2 linked regions of the Fulvivirga ulvae genome follow. The protein of the gene in region 2 interacts with the protein of the main gene of each other region in a pairwise test. Links are inferred from orthologs where the notes say so. Each region holds a gene or a part of one and is shown on either strand. Other genes may lie near its edges.

The links.
Region 1: the proteins of LVD17_RS12825 (region 2) and dnaE interact in binary tests that used the Escherichia coli proteins (3 or more experiments, as listed by UniProt). The link is inferred for Fulvivirga ulvae from one-to-one orthologs.

The regions. Positions count from the first base shown.
Region 1 is NZ_CP089981.1:313,071-322,098, reverse strand. What follows is about bases 1,438-6,277. They hold dnaE (DNA polymerase III subunit alpha), read right to left. Parts: upstream 5,886-6,277; coding sequence 1,638-5,885; downstream 1,438-1,637. Also shown: LVD17_RS28555 (sensor histidine kinase), read right to left, coding at 1-1,154; LVD17_RS01340 (TonB-dependent receptor), read right to left, coding at 6,443-9,028. UniProt on the Escherichia coli protein: DNA polymerase III is a complex, multichain enzyme responsible for most of the replicative synthesis in bacteria. This DNA polymerase also exhibits 3' to 5' exonuclease activity. The alpha chain is the DNA polymerase catalytic subunit.
Region 2 is NZ_CP089981.1:3,066,327-3,073,513, reverse strand. What follows is about bases 1,938-4,936. They hold LVD17_RS12825 (3'-5' exonuclease), read right to left. Parts: upstream 3,781-4,936; coding sequence 3,094-3,780; downstream 1,938-3,093. Other genes in these bases: LVD17_RS12820 (DUF294 nucleotidyltransferase-like domain-containing protein), read right to left, coding at 3,780-4,936; LVD17_RS12830 (hypothetical protein), read left to right, coding at 2,684-3,082; LVD17_RS12835 (pinensin family lanthipeptide), read left to right, coding at 2,099-2,296; LVD17_RS12840 (GNAT family N-acetyltransferase), read left to right, coding at 1,938-1,957. Outside these bases: LVD17_RS12850 (pre-peptidase C-terminal domain-containing protein), read right to left, coding at 1-83; LVD17_RS12845 (hypothetical protein), read right to left, coding at 110-1,153; more of LVD17_RS12840, read left to right, coding at 1,430-1,937; more of LVD17_RS12820, read right to left, coding at 4,937-5,696; acs (acetate--CoA ligase), read right to left, coding at 5,724-7,187. UniProt on the Escherichia coli protein: DNA polymerase III is a complex, multichain enzyme responsible for most of the replicative synthesis in bacteria. The epsilon subunit contain the editing function and is a proofreading 3'-5' exonuclease.

The sequences.
Region 1 (9,028 bases), 2.8 Mb from region 2 along the record:
AGTAATAGCTTTTGGTCTCCGGGGTATGATGTGCTATTAAATTTTGTCAGCTCCCAGCATTGTATGTCAACGTTGCTAATTTGTTCAAACTTATCTTCTTCGTTAAGGAAAAATACACTTTGGTGAGTGCTTACATACAAGCGCCCTTTATGCCGGTTTATGGCGAGTATGCCACCGTTGAGTCCTGAGACCTGATCAAAGATGGTAAATGGTGAAATGACCTCGACCTTTGAAATCCCATTGGCCAGCGCCATCCATAAAAAACCGTAGCTGTCTGAAAAAAGATTATAAACGATCTGGTATTGAAGGCCCTTGGTTTCGTCAAGATGAAGTATTAATTTGCCGGCCTTGTTAATGACCACCAACCCTTCTTTAAGCGTGCCTAATGCAATATTTCCGTCGCGCAAAATGGTTCCATGATATATTTTACTGTCTTTAAGAAGATCGTCTACCTCAGTTTCAAACTTTTTGAGAGTACCTTCTTCCGTATTATAAAGAAACAGGCCGTGATTCCGGCTTCCAATTAGTATTTTGTTTTCAAACGGGAGCATGGCTGAGATAAATTCGCTGGCAAAGAAGCTTCCGCCTTTTAAAGGAATCAGCGTGTCCCCTTTCAGCATCATTAACCCGGTATCGTCCAGCCGAAGATACAGTTCGTTGTCGACGAGAAAACTCCTGTGGTATGCATTGCTTAACGCCCAGCTTTTGATTTTTCCATCCTTATAGCGAAAAAGAACATTGAAGGATTGAAAATAAACCTCATCACCTCTTACAAGGGTTGTCCAGATATCAGAAAAGGATATTGCCTGGTCCGGCAAAAGGTGTGTCAGTGAGTTATATACCATATTACCACTTTTGTCAGGAGCCAGGTATCCGAATTCTCCTACGGCACCCACAAAAATGACCCCTTTGTCGTTGATGGCCAATGACCTTACAATCGACCGGTTGTTAACTGGTATTAATCTCCATGATACACCATCGTATTCTAAAACCCCCTTATTGTTACCAAAGTACATTACTCCACGCGGGTCTTCCACTATTGACCAGTTTTGCGTGTTTGCATTGTACTCTTTTGGAGTGAAGTTGCTGATAAAAGGTCGCCCGGTTTCTCGCGGTTGTCCGTAAGTTAAGGCTACAGCACTAAGAGTTATCAAAAAGCTCCTAAAAAGTAAAACCATAATATTGACTAAACCCTAATGTTAAACACAAAGTGCAACAACAGGCGCTTAAAAAAACCAACAAATATTACATAGGAAATATTATGGCAAAGTTTGTTCCTTTATGTTTTGAAAATCAGCGGATAATAAGAAATTCGTGCCATCGATATTAGTGGATAAATATTTTTTCTGAATAAGCCTCTGTACCTCAGTACTTTTGTGACTGACAAAGTTTATGCCTTCTTAAAATTGATTTATACCTGCCTTTTTTGATTTGAACATTAAGTTTTTTGGTGATTTTCAATATGGGACGGGCAGGTTTTTTCCGGGAAAAATGATGCCGGTAATCATTTGAGAGCTGTATTTATAATTCGGCAGATTTGCAAACGAAATGCCAGAAACTAAGCATAGTATGTTTTACGTGCAAACGGTATAGATTTTAATGCCCGGAAATTTAATTTCCGGGCATTAAAATCTAATTTAAACCAATACTTTACAATGAACTGCGGGTATTTGTTTCATCTTCTCTATCATTTCATTGCTTGGATTTACCTTGTATTTACGAGACATCATTTCCACTGAAATGTTCTCCTGTACGTCCACCAGGTTCATGTGAAGGGCACAGTCCCCTCTATATTGCAGGCACACTTCTTCGAGGTTTTTAATGACGGTCTCATTGATCTCATTAAGATTGATGTTGACCATAAGACCTTTGGTGCGCTTATCCCTGAGGTCGTTGAGCAGCTCTATGTTCAGGATTTTGAACTCTAAACTTTTATCTCCCCACTTCCTTTCCATTACGCGGCCCTGTATGTAAAGGAACCAGCCTTGCATGAGGTATTCTTTAAATTTAATATAGTCGTCACCAAAAAGGAAGAAAGTAAAATTGCCGTTGTAGTCTTCCATAGTCAGCGTGCCAAAAGGTTTTCCTCCTTTGGTTGTTCGGTGAGCAAACCCTGAAACTACTCCGGCTACCTTAACCTCTTTATTTTGTAGTGGTGGCAGGTCATTGAGGTCATTTAGTTCTGTGTTACAAAAACTGTCAATTTCAAATTTGAAATCATCAAGCGGGTGGCCTGAAATGTAGAGCCCTACCACATCACGCTCAATATTCAGTTTTTCTATTTCGCCGAAAGGCTCCATGTACGGGATTTTCGGCTTTGGCGTATCTACACCGGTATCACCGCCAAAGAGGCTGGCCTGCGAGCTTTCTGCCTCCATCTGCATTTTGTTGGCATATTTGATGACTTTTTCGATCAAAGTCTGATCATTTTCAGGGGCATGGAGATACTGGCGGCGGTGAAACTCTTCAAAGCAATCAAACGCCCCGGACATAGCCAGGCACTCGAAGGTTTTTTTGTTCACCATTCTCAGGTTGACACGTTCGGCAAAGTCGAAAATATCCTTATAAGGGCCATTTTTTTCACGTTCTTCGATGATGTTTTCCACTGCGGCATCACCGCTTCCTTTAATAGCTCCAAGTCCGAAACGAATTTCTCCCTCTTTGTTAACCGCAAAGTTTACAGCAGATTCATTCACGTGCGGGCCAAGTACCTTTATGCCCAGGCTTCGGCACTCCTCCATAAAGAAGGTTACCTTTTCAATATTACTCTGGTTATGTGTAAGTACAGCGGCCATATACTCGGCAGGGTAGTGGGCCTTGAGGTATGCTGTCTGGTAAGCCACCAGTGAATAACACGTAGAGTGCGATTTATTGAAGGCATAGGCAGCAAAAGCTTCCCAGTCTTTCCATACTTTTCCAAGAACTTCGGGGTCATGGCCCCTTTCCTTACCTCCATCAATGAATTTTGGCTTTAATTTTTCCAGAAGAGCAAATATTTTCTTACCCATGGCCTTACGCAGAACGTCAGCGTCACCTTTGGAAAAGCCCGCCAGTTTCTGCGACAGCAACATCACCTGCTCCTGGTATACTGTAATTCCATATGTCTCTGCCAGGTACTCTTCCATATCCTGGATGTCGTAGGTGATTTCTTCTTCACCGTGCTTTCTGGAGATAAAGTTAGGGATGTATTCCATTGGCCCCGGTCTGTAGAGGGCGTTCATGGCTATGAGATCCTCGAATTTATCCGGCTTTAATGCCCTGAGGTGCTTCTGCATACCGGGAGACTCAAACTGGAAAGTACCGTTTGTCTCGCCACGTTGATAAAGCTCATAGGTTTTTTGATCATCTAAAGGTATGGTGTCAATGTCAATTTCAACGCCATGACGTCTTTTAACATTGGCAATGGCAGACTTAATAATGGTAAGGGTTTTAAGACCCAAAAAGTCCATTTTAAGCATCCCTGCATTCTCAACCACACTGTTGTCAAACTGCGTAACGAGCATCTCTGAGTCCCTGGCGGTAGAAACAGGAATAAATTTGGTCAAGTCATCAGGGGTAATGATAACACCGCAGGCATGCGTACCTGTATTCCTTACCGAGCCTTCCAGAATTTTAGCCTGGTTGAGTACTTTGGCCTTCAGATCGCTACCTTTGCGAAACTCTTCAAGCTCTTTAACTTCCTTAAAAGCTTTGTCTAATGATGTTCCCGGTTTCTCGGGTACAAGTTTGGCGAGGTCATTGGCTTCGGAGAGTGATAGCTCCATCACACGGGCTGCATCCCGGATGGAAGATTTTGCAGCCATAGTACCATAAGTAATGATCTGAGCTACCTGCTGCTTACCATATTTATTAATTACATATTGAATAACCTTATCACGGCCTTCATCGTCGAAGTCAATATCAATATCAGGAAGTGATACCCTGTCAGGATTCAAAAAACGCTCAAAAAGGAGATCGTAAGCAATAGGGTCTACGTTGGTAATTCCGATACAGTAAGCTACTGCCGACCCTGCGGCCGAACCCCGTCCCGGGCCCACTGATACACCCATTTCCCGAGCCTTGCTGGTAAAGTCCTGAACGATCAGGAAATAACCCGGATAGCCGGTGTTTTTGATGGTTTCCAACTCAAAGTCGAGACGTTCCCTGATCTCATCGGTAATTTCGGGATAGCGTTTTTTTGCACCTTCATAGGTTAGGTGACGTAAAAATGCATTTTCTCCGCGTTTGCCTCCGTCTTTTTCATCCTCAGAATCCTTAAATTCTTCAGGGATTCCGAACGCAGGAAGGAGTACGTCCCTGTCCAGCTTATAAACTTCAATTTTGTCAACCAGTTCGGAGAGATTCTCTATGGCTTCAGGAATATCACTGAATACAATTTTCATCTCTTCCTGAGATTTGAAGTAATATTCATTGTTCGGGAACCCGAATCTGTATCCACGGCCACGTCCAATAGGAGTAGATTTCATTTCGCCGTCCTTTACGCATAGCAATACATCATGAGCTTCCGCATCTTCCTCGCTGAGATAATAAACGTCGTTGGCGGCAATTATTTTTACATGATATTTTCTGGCAAAGTCAAGAAGTACGCTGTTTACCCTGTTTTCTTCTTCAAGCCCCTGCCCGGCGATATCTCCGTGACGAAGGAATTCTACATAAAAATCATCTTTGAATACCTCCAGATACCACTGAAAGGCTTCTTCGGCCTGGTGTTCACCTACGTTCAGGATCAGGTAAGGAATTTCGCTGTTCAGTCCGCCTGTCAGTGCGATAACATCTTCAGAATAGGCTTTGATCAGATCTTTGTCAATACGCGGGTAGATGCCGTACAGACCTTCTATGTAAGCCAGAGAGCTGAGTTTTGCGAGGTTATGGTATCCGTTTTTGTTTTTGGCGATCAATACCTGATTGTAACGCTTGTCAGGATTGTCTTTGGTGAATTTAAGTTTTGTTCGTTCTTCTGCTACATAAAACTCACAACCAACGATGGGTTTGATCTCATTGTTCAGGGCCTCACGTACAAATTTGAAGGCACCAAACATATTGCCCAGATCGGTAAGGGCAACTGCAGGCATGTTGTATTCTTTGGCTTTGGCTACAAGTCCTTTAATGTCCGGTACGGCTTGCAGTACCGAAAACTGTGAGTGTACATGCAAGTGTGAGAAAGGATAGTCTATCTTTTTTGCTGCCTCCCTGTCACCTCCAAAGTTTACTTCTGAGGCTTCTTCGATTTTGGCGAAGTTGGCATCGGCAAGCTCAGGTGCTTCATAAGTGATCTCTGCTACATCAGTGTCGTCCAGTGGTTCTACCACTTTTTTGGTTATCAGGCCAAAGAAACATTTTGCTGTAGCGTCAACATCATAGGCAGCATCGTGAGCATCATTGAACTTGGAGCCGAAAAGCTTTTCATGCAGCTCGATCAGTTTCGGTGCCTTTAACCGGCCTCCTATACCACCTTGAAGCTGACAGAATTCGGTGGAGACCTCGGCCGTATCTATTTTATTTTTCTCCTGCAGGCCGTGCCCCTGATCGCTCTGCCCAACCCTTACATATTCAGTACCGACTATGCGGTTATCAAAGTCTATATTATGGCCGATGACGACCTGCGCGGCTTCAAGGTCTTTGGAGAAGATGTTGAGAACTTCTTCCAGGGGATGTCCTTCTTCAAGTGCACGCTTGGTAGAGATCCCGTGGACTTTTTCAGAGTTATAGGGTATGGTAAACCCTTCCGGTTTAACGATGAAATTTTGACTGGAAAGCAGGTTTCCCTTGTTGTCATGCAACTGCCACGCTATTTGTACCAGCCTGGGCCAGTTATCCAGATCGGTAATAGGGGCACTATAATTATGAGGTAAACCTGTGGTTTCGGTATCAAAAATTAAATACATGCTGATGTGCTAGCGGTTTGAAAAAGACAATCAAAAATGATCTTCAAATATCGTAAAACTTCGGGAGAACAGGGGAGGTTCCCGCGAGGATTTTTGCTGTCAATTTTTTGATGTGGAGGCTGCATACCAGAGGATACTCTGTGCGAACCGATGAACCACCTTCTGTTTTGATTAGTCGGGCTACTGCAAATGATTAAATTCTGCCCGGAATTTCACTGAGTCCTCTTCGAGAGACATCTGCTTGGAAGTAGTGTGGTCTAGCCGTTGATTGATTCATTTCACCCCCTCCATGGTCTTGTTCCCTGACAGACCATTCGGGGTGGAGTCACGTGCGCAGAAAGGAAGGACGGCCTCTCCATTGATCTATTATCTATTGCCAGTGTCGGTGAACAGTTCAGTTTTACCCAGCTTTCAGGAAGTTTAGCAAAGCCGCACTTTAGTTTTATTCGCTGTGGTTCTAAACCAATTTGATTTAATCGGAAGAGGTGGGCACAAAAAAAAGCTGCCCGCAAAAAGCAGGCAGCCTCAAAACAACTAGTAGAAAAAGGTGTGATATACTAGAACCTTACATTTACAGCCAGGTTGAACATTGTGCCCAATTGGCTAAAGTGATAGCCATCGTAAGTCATTTGAGAGTAACGCTGGTTGAATGTGATTAAGTTAGATTGCACTTTAGTTTGAGCCGGGTCAGCAAGTATGGCTTCTCCATTAGCGTTCAGGGCTACAAACTCCCATTCAGGTAATACATTGAAAATGTTATTGACGTTGAACGTGATATTTACCTTTTCTGTGGCCGTGTAGTTTACACTTAAGTCAGTTACGATTTTAGGAGCAAATTCCGTTTTGAGGTCAGTGCTCATGCCCTGCTGTCTGAAAGTTGTTTCTCCAAAGTAGGTGTTGTTTACCGCCAGATTGAATTTTCCGATGTCATAATGAGCACCAAGAATCCACTTTGTCTTTGGTCTTGATGTGAAGAACAATGCTTCCTGAGTTTCGTTAACAACAGATTGCTGTCCTTGTTCCACAATGGTAGGGTTGTTTACTGCTCCATCTCTTTCGTTTTCAATAGTATAGTTTCCTGATAAGTTGAAGCCCAACATGCCGTTACCAAGGGGAATGTTTTTGTAGTTGGCTACCACATCAATGCCTGAAGTTCTGGTGTCGATGGCATTTACGAAGAAGCTTACATCAGAAAGGTTGTTGGCGGCAAGGAGATCATCCAAAGGAGTATCGCCGGCTTCTGTAGGACCAATTTCAGTACTTAATACAATTCTGTCTTTCACCTGAATGTTGTAGTAATCTACAGTGAAATCCAGTTTGTTGCTCAGCCTTGATCCGAAACCAGCAGTAAAGTTTGTTGATTTCTCTGCATCAAGTTGAGGGATACCTAAGAGTTTTGCCTGAGGTGATACGTTGTTTACCAAACCTCCAACCTGGATACCCTGACCGGGCACAAAGCTGTACTGAGCCTTTTGTGTGTAGATCTGATGCAGGGTAGGAGCCCTGAAACCGGTGGAAAGTGATGATCTTAAAGTCAGTTTATCATCAAGTACTTTGTATCTGGTGCTTAACTTCCAGACAAATGCATCACCAAAGTCGCTGTAGTTTTCAACACGGGCTGTACCGTTTAACAAGAAGTCTTTGGTTACATCAAAAGCGATGTCTACATAACCACCGAAGTTGTAGCGATTGAACTTTCCTGAATTCTCAGGCCTGTTTCCTGCAAATGAATCTGCACCACCACCGTCATACGATGCCAGCTCTCCTTCTATCACCTCAAATGTTTCAGACCTGAACTCGGCACCAAAGGCAATACCCAACTGGTCGGAAATTACCCTTGAAATATCAAGGTTACCTACGATATGAGAGAACTTTGTGCCACCCGGATCAAATGAAATAGGACTGTTTTCTCTGTAAAGGTTAACACCTTGCTGAATTTCGTCAGCATCTACAACGCCATTGTTGTTCAGGTCTCCAAGGTATGTCGGAGGTGAAAGCACTGTGTTCCTGTTGTGAGAATTTCTCACGGTATAGGTTTGCTTGTTTCCACCGGTTGTGAAACTGGCATCATAGATCCAGTCATTCAATTTAGACTTGAAACCTACCGTACCATTATAGTCATTCAGGTCACCATCGAAGGTGGGTACATAGCCTACGTAGCTTCTACCAGGCCCGTCAGGGAAGAAGTCTGCCAGATATGGAAAGTCATCTAACGTTCTCCAGTATGGAGTACGGTAATTGGCAAAGCTGTTTACTTTTTTGTAAACATAAGCCGCATTGAAGTAAAGGTTTGTTGATTCGCTCAGATCAAGACCACTGTTTACTACAAATTTGGCAGCAGTAGTTTCCGGAGAACCATTGATATTACCGGCATCAGGTTTAAGGGCCAAAAATGCTTCAACATCTTCAATATCAGCACCGAAATCTGCAGCCTCGCCTTCTGCATCTACGGTGCCGGGCCTGTTGGCCAGGTTCACTTTGGATAGGTCAAGGGTGTAGTTGATGAACCCTTTGTTGTCGCCTAGTGTGCTTCCGTTGTTCAGTGCCACACCTATCATTTCACCATCTCCTTCCGAGGTAATGCCCGTGCGCAAAGTTACGTAGCCACCATCGGCATTGTCTTTAAGAATGATGTTCATTACACCGGCAATGGCATCAGAACCATATTGAGCAGAAGCACCGTCTCTCAGTATCTCAACGCGCTTGATGGCGTCAGTCGGGATAGCAGAGATGTCGGCACCCGTTTCACCTCTTCCCGGAGAGGTTTGGGTGTAAAGGAGTGAGCTCAGGTTTTTCCTTTTGCCATTGATCAGGATCAAAGTCCGGCTGGGACCCATGTTTCTGATCTCATAAGGGTCGAGTAGTGAGGTAGCATCATTAACAGGAGTCTGAACCGTGTTAAATGATGGTACGCGGTACTGCAACGCCTTATCAAAGGTAGGCTGTCCGGTAGAAACCAGCTCATCGGCCGCCACCATATCCACAGGTAGTGGAGTATCAGTTGATGACCTTGGAGCATTACGCGAACCTACGATCACAATATCCTGTAAAGTAAGCTGATCCTCTTCCATGGCGATATCCCAGGTAGTAGTTTCTCCCTCGGTCAAGGTAAAGTCTCTGGTTTGAGAAATTAAACCGATATA
Region 2 (7,187 bases):
ACTACATTTTCGGGCAATTTTTCTTCGTCAGAACCACATGCCGCAAGTCCGATAAAAACTAAAAATAAGTATAAGTATTTCATTATATTAAAAAGTCAAAATGCATCAATTAGATTGAGTTAGGAATACGTCCTGCATTGATTTCAAAACGCTCTTTACGTCCTTCAAGGAAAGACTCAGCATAGTTATCAATAGCCCTTTTATTTATTTTCTCCTCAGCCATAGCTTTTACCTGCTCTGCTTTCTCAAAATCCGACATCATGGCATAAGCCAGGAAAATATTGTTATACAGCGCCTCAGTAACTTTTTTGTTAATTCTGGTCTTTTTGCTCTCCAGATCACTTTCGGCAATGGCTTTTTTCCAGATCACAATGGCTTCTTCCATTTTAGCATTAAACGCATCGCTAAACACTATATCGTTCTCAGATATTTCTTCTAAAGCCAATTTTGCTTTTCCCCAGGCTTCATCGATATCATCATACTCAAATGATTTGAATTTCTTCACTGTCAGAAATTCTGTATATAAGGTATTCGTCCTATAGGAGAAAAATTTATCAAGGGTAAATCTCAGGTCACTTACGTTTTTATTTAACAGGTCCGTTCTTAACTTACCTTGTACAGACTTGTAATTTGAGTTCCACCACTTGCTAAGCTCTGAAGAGGTTCTGTACTCACTACTTTTATATCTTGACATCTGATTTGAGTTATTTGAAAACTCAGAATAGAATTTATCAACTTCCCCGGGAAGGGTCAGCTCAAAATACAGTGGATACTTATATTCAAAAGTGAGATAGTGATAAGTAACAGAAACTTCCTTGTCGTCTCTTTTTTCTTTTTTCACAACTGTCTCAAAATTTACTTCACTTTTATAATAGGTCTCCAAACGGACCAATAGTTTCGCTCCCTGATCAGTGGTCTTTTCCAAATGACCAATGTTTGCCGCCGACCCTATTTTATTCAGGGTTTCGGTCTTGCTGTCGCCACTATAGATATAACCCAGGTCTGTTTCTACATAATACTGAGTGATTTCTTCCGGAAGCGGCTTCAACGGTAATTGAGTGTAAGTTACTTTTGTTTTTTGCTTGTCCAGGTTCTGCGCATTTGACAGGCCTGCAACGAATACCATTAGAAATAAAAGGATGGTGGACTTCATGATTAATTAATTAAAAGGTTTTAAAAAATGGGCGGGTAATATGTTATATATTTTTTAATATCACAATAAAAAATTACAATATCAGTCAATTATTTATACGTTATATGCGATAAGACTCAATATTCTGAAAGGATATCTAGATTAATCAATACTTTTAAAAGTGCACTTAAAGTGCATTATTGTGCTTTTTTTGGACTTTTTTAGCTTTGATGCATTTCATCTGTCAGGTTAAAAGTTTAATTTAAAACCTGATTCCCTTAATAACCTCAAATCATCATGAACTCCAGTGATATAACCATCCGACCTGTTGAAACAGCCGATGTAAAAGCACTTCGGGAGATAGGCCGGACTACCTTCACAGAAGCTTTCGGGCCTGCCAATTCTCCTGAAAATCTGCAAAGATACCTTGACAGCAAGTTTAGCCAGGAAGCGTTAGCAGAAGAGATTAAGACTTCTGATTCAATGTTCTTTTTTGCTGAATACGACAGTCAGGCGATTGGTTATTTAAAGGTCAATTTCGGGAATGCCCAAACCGAAAGCATGCCGGAGCACACGATGGAAATCGAAAGGATCTATGTGCTGGCAAAATATTATGGAAAGGGTGTGGCAAAACTACTGTTTGATAAGGCCATGAGTTTAGCGAGGGAGAGAAACAGTGCCACTGTGTGGTTGGGGGTATGGGAAGAAAACCCAAGAGCCATTAAATTCTACGAAAAGAATGGCTTTGTGGAGTTTGACACGCACTCCTTCATTCTCGGAGATGATGTGCAGACGGACATTTTAATGAAACTGGAACTCACATGACCGTTTAAAAAAAAATCTCTTTTTCATGGGTAACAAAAGTGAAGAGGCATTGATCTAGCCTTGATTGCCGGGTAAAACCGGTCATATCAAGCGGAAGCCGAAAAGCTATCAGAGTAGGCAACATTAAAAACCCTATTAAACATGAAAAAGTTAAGTTTAAACCAACTGAAAGTGAAAAGTTTTGTTACCGCTGTTAATGATGGTAACAACCCTCAAACAATTAAAGGAGGAATTTCCGGAGGAGCTTGTGTACCTGTGGAGGCTTACCCTATTGATATTGAATGGGCCCTCGGCACCCGGGGTGGCTGTACGCACTGGGAGAACATGTGCAACGGTTAAACTTTTGCCCGACCTGTTTTGCAGGTCGGGTTTTTAATTTAATGAGGTCAATTTTAAATAGCCGCTTTTATTATTGTTATTTTTTTAATAAAAAATTAAACAAAAAATACCCTTATTTAAGTTTCTTTAAATAGCCTAACCCCATTTCAACAATTGTTACCGCTATAGTGTAGGCATTTTTTTACCATCCTTGCAACCCCTGATAAGCTTAGCGTTTAGAAGCATCGATCAAAGGCCCAGCTTTCCTAGTCCTTAAAGGCTTAGGAAAACTTCTGTAGATTGCAATTGCCATTATTTCGAACTATTTCAGGGAAATGAATATATTGTTATTAATGGATCCGTTCCAAACTTTATTCTTTACTGAAATCACTTAACATAGTTATAAGATTGAGTAAGCTCAATGAAAAAAAAGCATTTAGTCATAAGCATTGGATACCTGCTGTAATAGTATTAATTACTGGATATAGCATTTATTTTTTCATTTCCGACAACCGAAAATCATCTCAATGGACTTACGAAGATGGTCAGGTTATTATAAACCAATGTCTGAAAGATGCAGGGGAAATGACCAGTAATTACCCTGAGTTAACTGAAAATTACTGTCGCTGTTCAATGGTTAAAATAAGAAATAAATTTTCAAGAGAGGAGTATATTGAGATTGTTGCGTTATCATTAAAAGATCAATCCAAACTACTGTCTCCCGTTTTTGAAGATTGTTTAAATGATTACAAGAAAAAAATTGAAGAAATCCGCAGACATGGTACTATTGGAGTGTTTAGGCCTTAAGAGTTTGAACGCTACCTTATAAAATCCCCCACCCTCTTCAATCCCCGCCGTCTTAGTTTAGGGAGTAGTCTGATCAATAACTCTGCTGTAGAGTAGGCATCGCCCAGGGCGGTGTGGCGCTCTAACGGATCAATGCCATACCTGCCCATCAGCGCATCAAGGGTGTAGTCTTTCGGATTGGTGGCTGTGCTGCTCATGCGGGGTTGCTCCAGTCTGATGGCCAGTTGTGCTGTATCGAGTAAAAGGTTTTTTATTTTCAGGCCGGGATAATACTTATTCAAAACATTATTGACCATGGATATATCAAAATCGATGTGGTGCGCCACGAGCACGGCATCTTTGATGTAATCCAGGAAAACTTCTATCACCTCCTCCGGTTGCAGGCCTGTATCGCTTTGCCGTTTGGTGATGCCATGGATTGCTATGTTTTCCGGTCTCACATCATCGCCCCAGGCCACGTAGCAGTCCAGGGCTGAGCTGACTTCTATTTGGTTATGGGTACAACTTACAGCGCTTATAGAAAGTAGTCTGGCTTCTTTGACCTCCAATGACGTAGTTTCCGTATCAAAAACCACAAACCTGGCTTTCTCGATAGGTACTTTCTGATCGATATCCCTGCAAGCTTCCATGTATGACCTTGCAAATGGAGGCAGATCACCTGAGGGAGTTTTTCCAAATATTTTAGAAAGCAGGCCCATCAGTTAAAATAGCTGAGCTGATAACGCAATTCAAGCATTTGCTGGAGCTGGTAAATAGGTTCGAAGGTATTTCTTAAGATTTGTCTGTCAAGCTTACCCAGATTTTCTATGGAAATGAACCGCCCCGAATCATGGTGTGTAAAACCATTGAGTGCCCTAATCCTCATCAGGTATTCGTATGAGTCTGCCGCAGCGTGATATAGCTCCTTTCTCTTAGGTTCCTCTCTGGCCAAAAGGTGGTAGCGGGCCACGGTATTCATTTCATCAAGCTGGCCAATATCCAATGAAAGTACTCTTGCAATATCCACAAACGGCATCATCGCCCGCGCCTTAATGTCAAACTCATCCTGATGCTCTCCTGACCTTTCAACAACCAAATTTTTAAAGAAACTCAGCGGTGGCGGATTTTTAAGGGCATTTTTTGCGAGGAAATTAAGAAAGATGCTTTCTTCCAGGACTTCCTTTTTCACGTGGTCTTTCAGTTGCACCAGTAATGCCTCCGAACCATAAACCCGGCGGTAGTCAAAGAAAATGGTCGATAGCATCAGTGCTTTTTCCTGAGGTTGTCTGATCCATCCGGAAAAGTACTGCTTCCATTCACTTAAAGGCTGGCACCATTGGGGGTTGCCCGCCATCATATCAGCCGGGCAGTATTCAAATCCAGCCTCTGCCAACATATCATTGGCCTTGCTGCCCAATTGCAGGAAGTACTGCTTCACCTTTTCTTTATCCTCAGTACTGCCATTTACATCTTCATAAATGATGGCATTGTCCTGATCAGTGCGGATCAGTTGCTCTGAACGGCCTTCGCTCCCCAGGCTGATCCATGCGAAATCAACCGAAGGAGTACCTGATGTTTTCTGCACTTCCTGTAGCGCTATATCAATCACTCTACGGATCAGCGCATCGTTGATATGTGTGGCCAGGGATGCGGTTAAGCTTATGGATACCTGCTGTTCCAGGTAAAACCGGATCAGGTCATCTGCCTGGTTGCGCAGGTCAATTAGCTTTTGCAGGGTTGGCGCCTCCTCTATCGCATAAACCAGTGCAACAGGATGGTTTTGATGTGCCGCCATCAGGTCACGCTCACTGAGCATGCCTATTGGTTTGCCATCAGTAGTTATGCATATATGCCTGATCTTATGGCGAAGCATTTTTAACAAATAGTTAGAAAGGGGCTGCCCCAAAGGCATGGTCACAACGTCGGTCGACATGATATCACTTACAGATGCGTCAATGCTTGCTTTGCCCGTACTTACTTTTTCCCGAAAGTCAGTGTCGGTAACAATGCCTGCAAGCTCACCATTGACATGGCACAGTACCATCGATCCTATCTTCTTATCGGTCATGGCAGTGGCCACTTCCTTTATGGTCTTGTCTGGAGACATCCACACCAGTTCTCCGTGAGTCTTTTCCAGTGGGCGATTCCAATTGAGCAGCGATCCGGAATCCTGATAAGGAAATCTTTTTGTGGTATGGGTATCCAACAATCCGGCCTGACCACCGGCAAGTCCGGCAGCGAAGAACATGGCTATCTGACTGTGGTTTTCGATCAGTGGCTTAAAAAGGGCTACAGGAAGGGCATAAACAAGGCTCTCTTCGGCACTTCTGGCACGAAAAACATAGGGGTTGCCACTCAGCATGGCCCTGACCCCGAAAAGGTCGCCTTCATCACAAATATCTACCAGCACTAAAGCATCATCCTCCTGCCTCTCCAGGTGGATCACACCTTCTTTGACTACAAAAAGATTTCCCGAGCCTGCTTCTCCCTGCCTGAACACGTAGTCTCCCGATTCAAAATGGCATACCACTGCTTCCGAGGAAATACGGTAAAGCTCCTCCTTAGACAGTGATGTAAAAGGAGGATACTTTTTCAGAAAATCAGCTATCCTGGAGGCAATGGTGTTAGCAGCCATTTCTTTCGGGATTTTAACCCTCAATACTTACCGGGCACCTTCGATAATCTCTTCTACAATCTCAGGGTTGAGCAATGTTGAGGTATCGCCCATATTGGCTGTTTCACCCGTGGCAATTTTTCGCAATATCCTGCGCATGATCTTACCTGAACGCGTTTTGGGAAGTCCCGGCACAATCTGTATTTTATCGGGTTTCGCAATAGGCCCGATAATTTTGGTTACGGTCTGCCTGATCTCCTCGATAAGGTTAGCCTCGGAGCGGCCTTCCATGTCGCAGATCACGTAGGCATAAATACCCTGCCCTTTAATATCATGCGGGTACCCGACAACTGCAGACTCGATCACTTTAGGGTGTTCGTTGATTGCATTTTCTACTTCGGCGGTTCCCATTCTGTGGCCTGAAACGTTGATCACATCGTCTACACGGCCTAAGATCCTGTAGTAGCCGTCCTCATCGCGCTTCACGCCATCACCGGTGAAGTAGTAGCCCTTAAATGATGAAAAATAAGTTTGTCTGCACCTTTCATGATCCCCATAGGTAGTCCTTAGCATGGATGGCCATGGAAATTTAATGCATAGGTTCCCTTCCACACTGTTGCCGGTGAGTTCCTTGCCATCGTTATCAAGGATAGCCAGTTGGATGCCCGGTAAAGGTAGCGTGGCGTAGGATGGTTTTGTAGGCGTAACACCGGCTATGGGTGAAATCATAATACCACCAGTCTCCGTTTGCCACCAGGTGTCGACGATCGGGCATTTACCTTTACCTATGTGATCATGGTACCAGTGCCAGGCTTCTTCATTGATAGGCTCACCCACAGTACCTATTACTCTCAAAGAATCCAGCTTATAAGGTTCGATGGGTTCTGTACCATAGGCCTGCAATGCCCTGATGGCCGTAGGAGCAGTGTAAAACTGGTTCACTTTGTGCTTATCACAAATGGCCCAGAAGCGCCCGGCATCAGGATAGGTGGGCACGCCTTCAAACATTAAAGTGGTGGCTCCCGCCAGCAACGGTCCATAGACGATATAGCTATGGCCGGTTATCCAGCCGACATCAGCGGTACACCAGTAAACATCTCCCTGGGAGTATTGAAAAACATTCTGGAAGGTGTAGGTAGTATAAACCATATATCCTCCACAGGTATGTACCACTCCTTTGGGCTTGCCCGTAGACCCTGAGGTGTAGAGGATGAAAAGCATATCCTCCGAATCTACAATTTCTGCTTTATTCTCTGTACTCACTCCTTCAACTGCCTCATGCCACCAGATATCCCTGCCTGATTTCATGTTCACATCCTGTCCTGTTCTCCTGAGCACTATCACCTTTTCAATACTTTCGGTTCGCTCTACGGCTTCATCAACCACTTCTTTTACAGCTATTTTTTTTGCCCCTCTGAAATTGCCATCAGAGGTCAGCACCATTTTGGCTTTACAATCACTGATACGGTCGGCAAGGGAGGTAGCTGAAAAGCCGGCAAAAACTACAGAGTG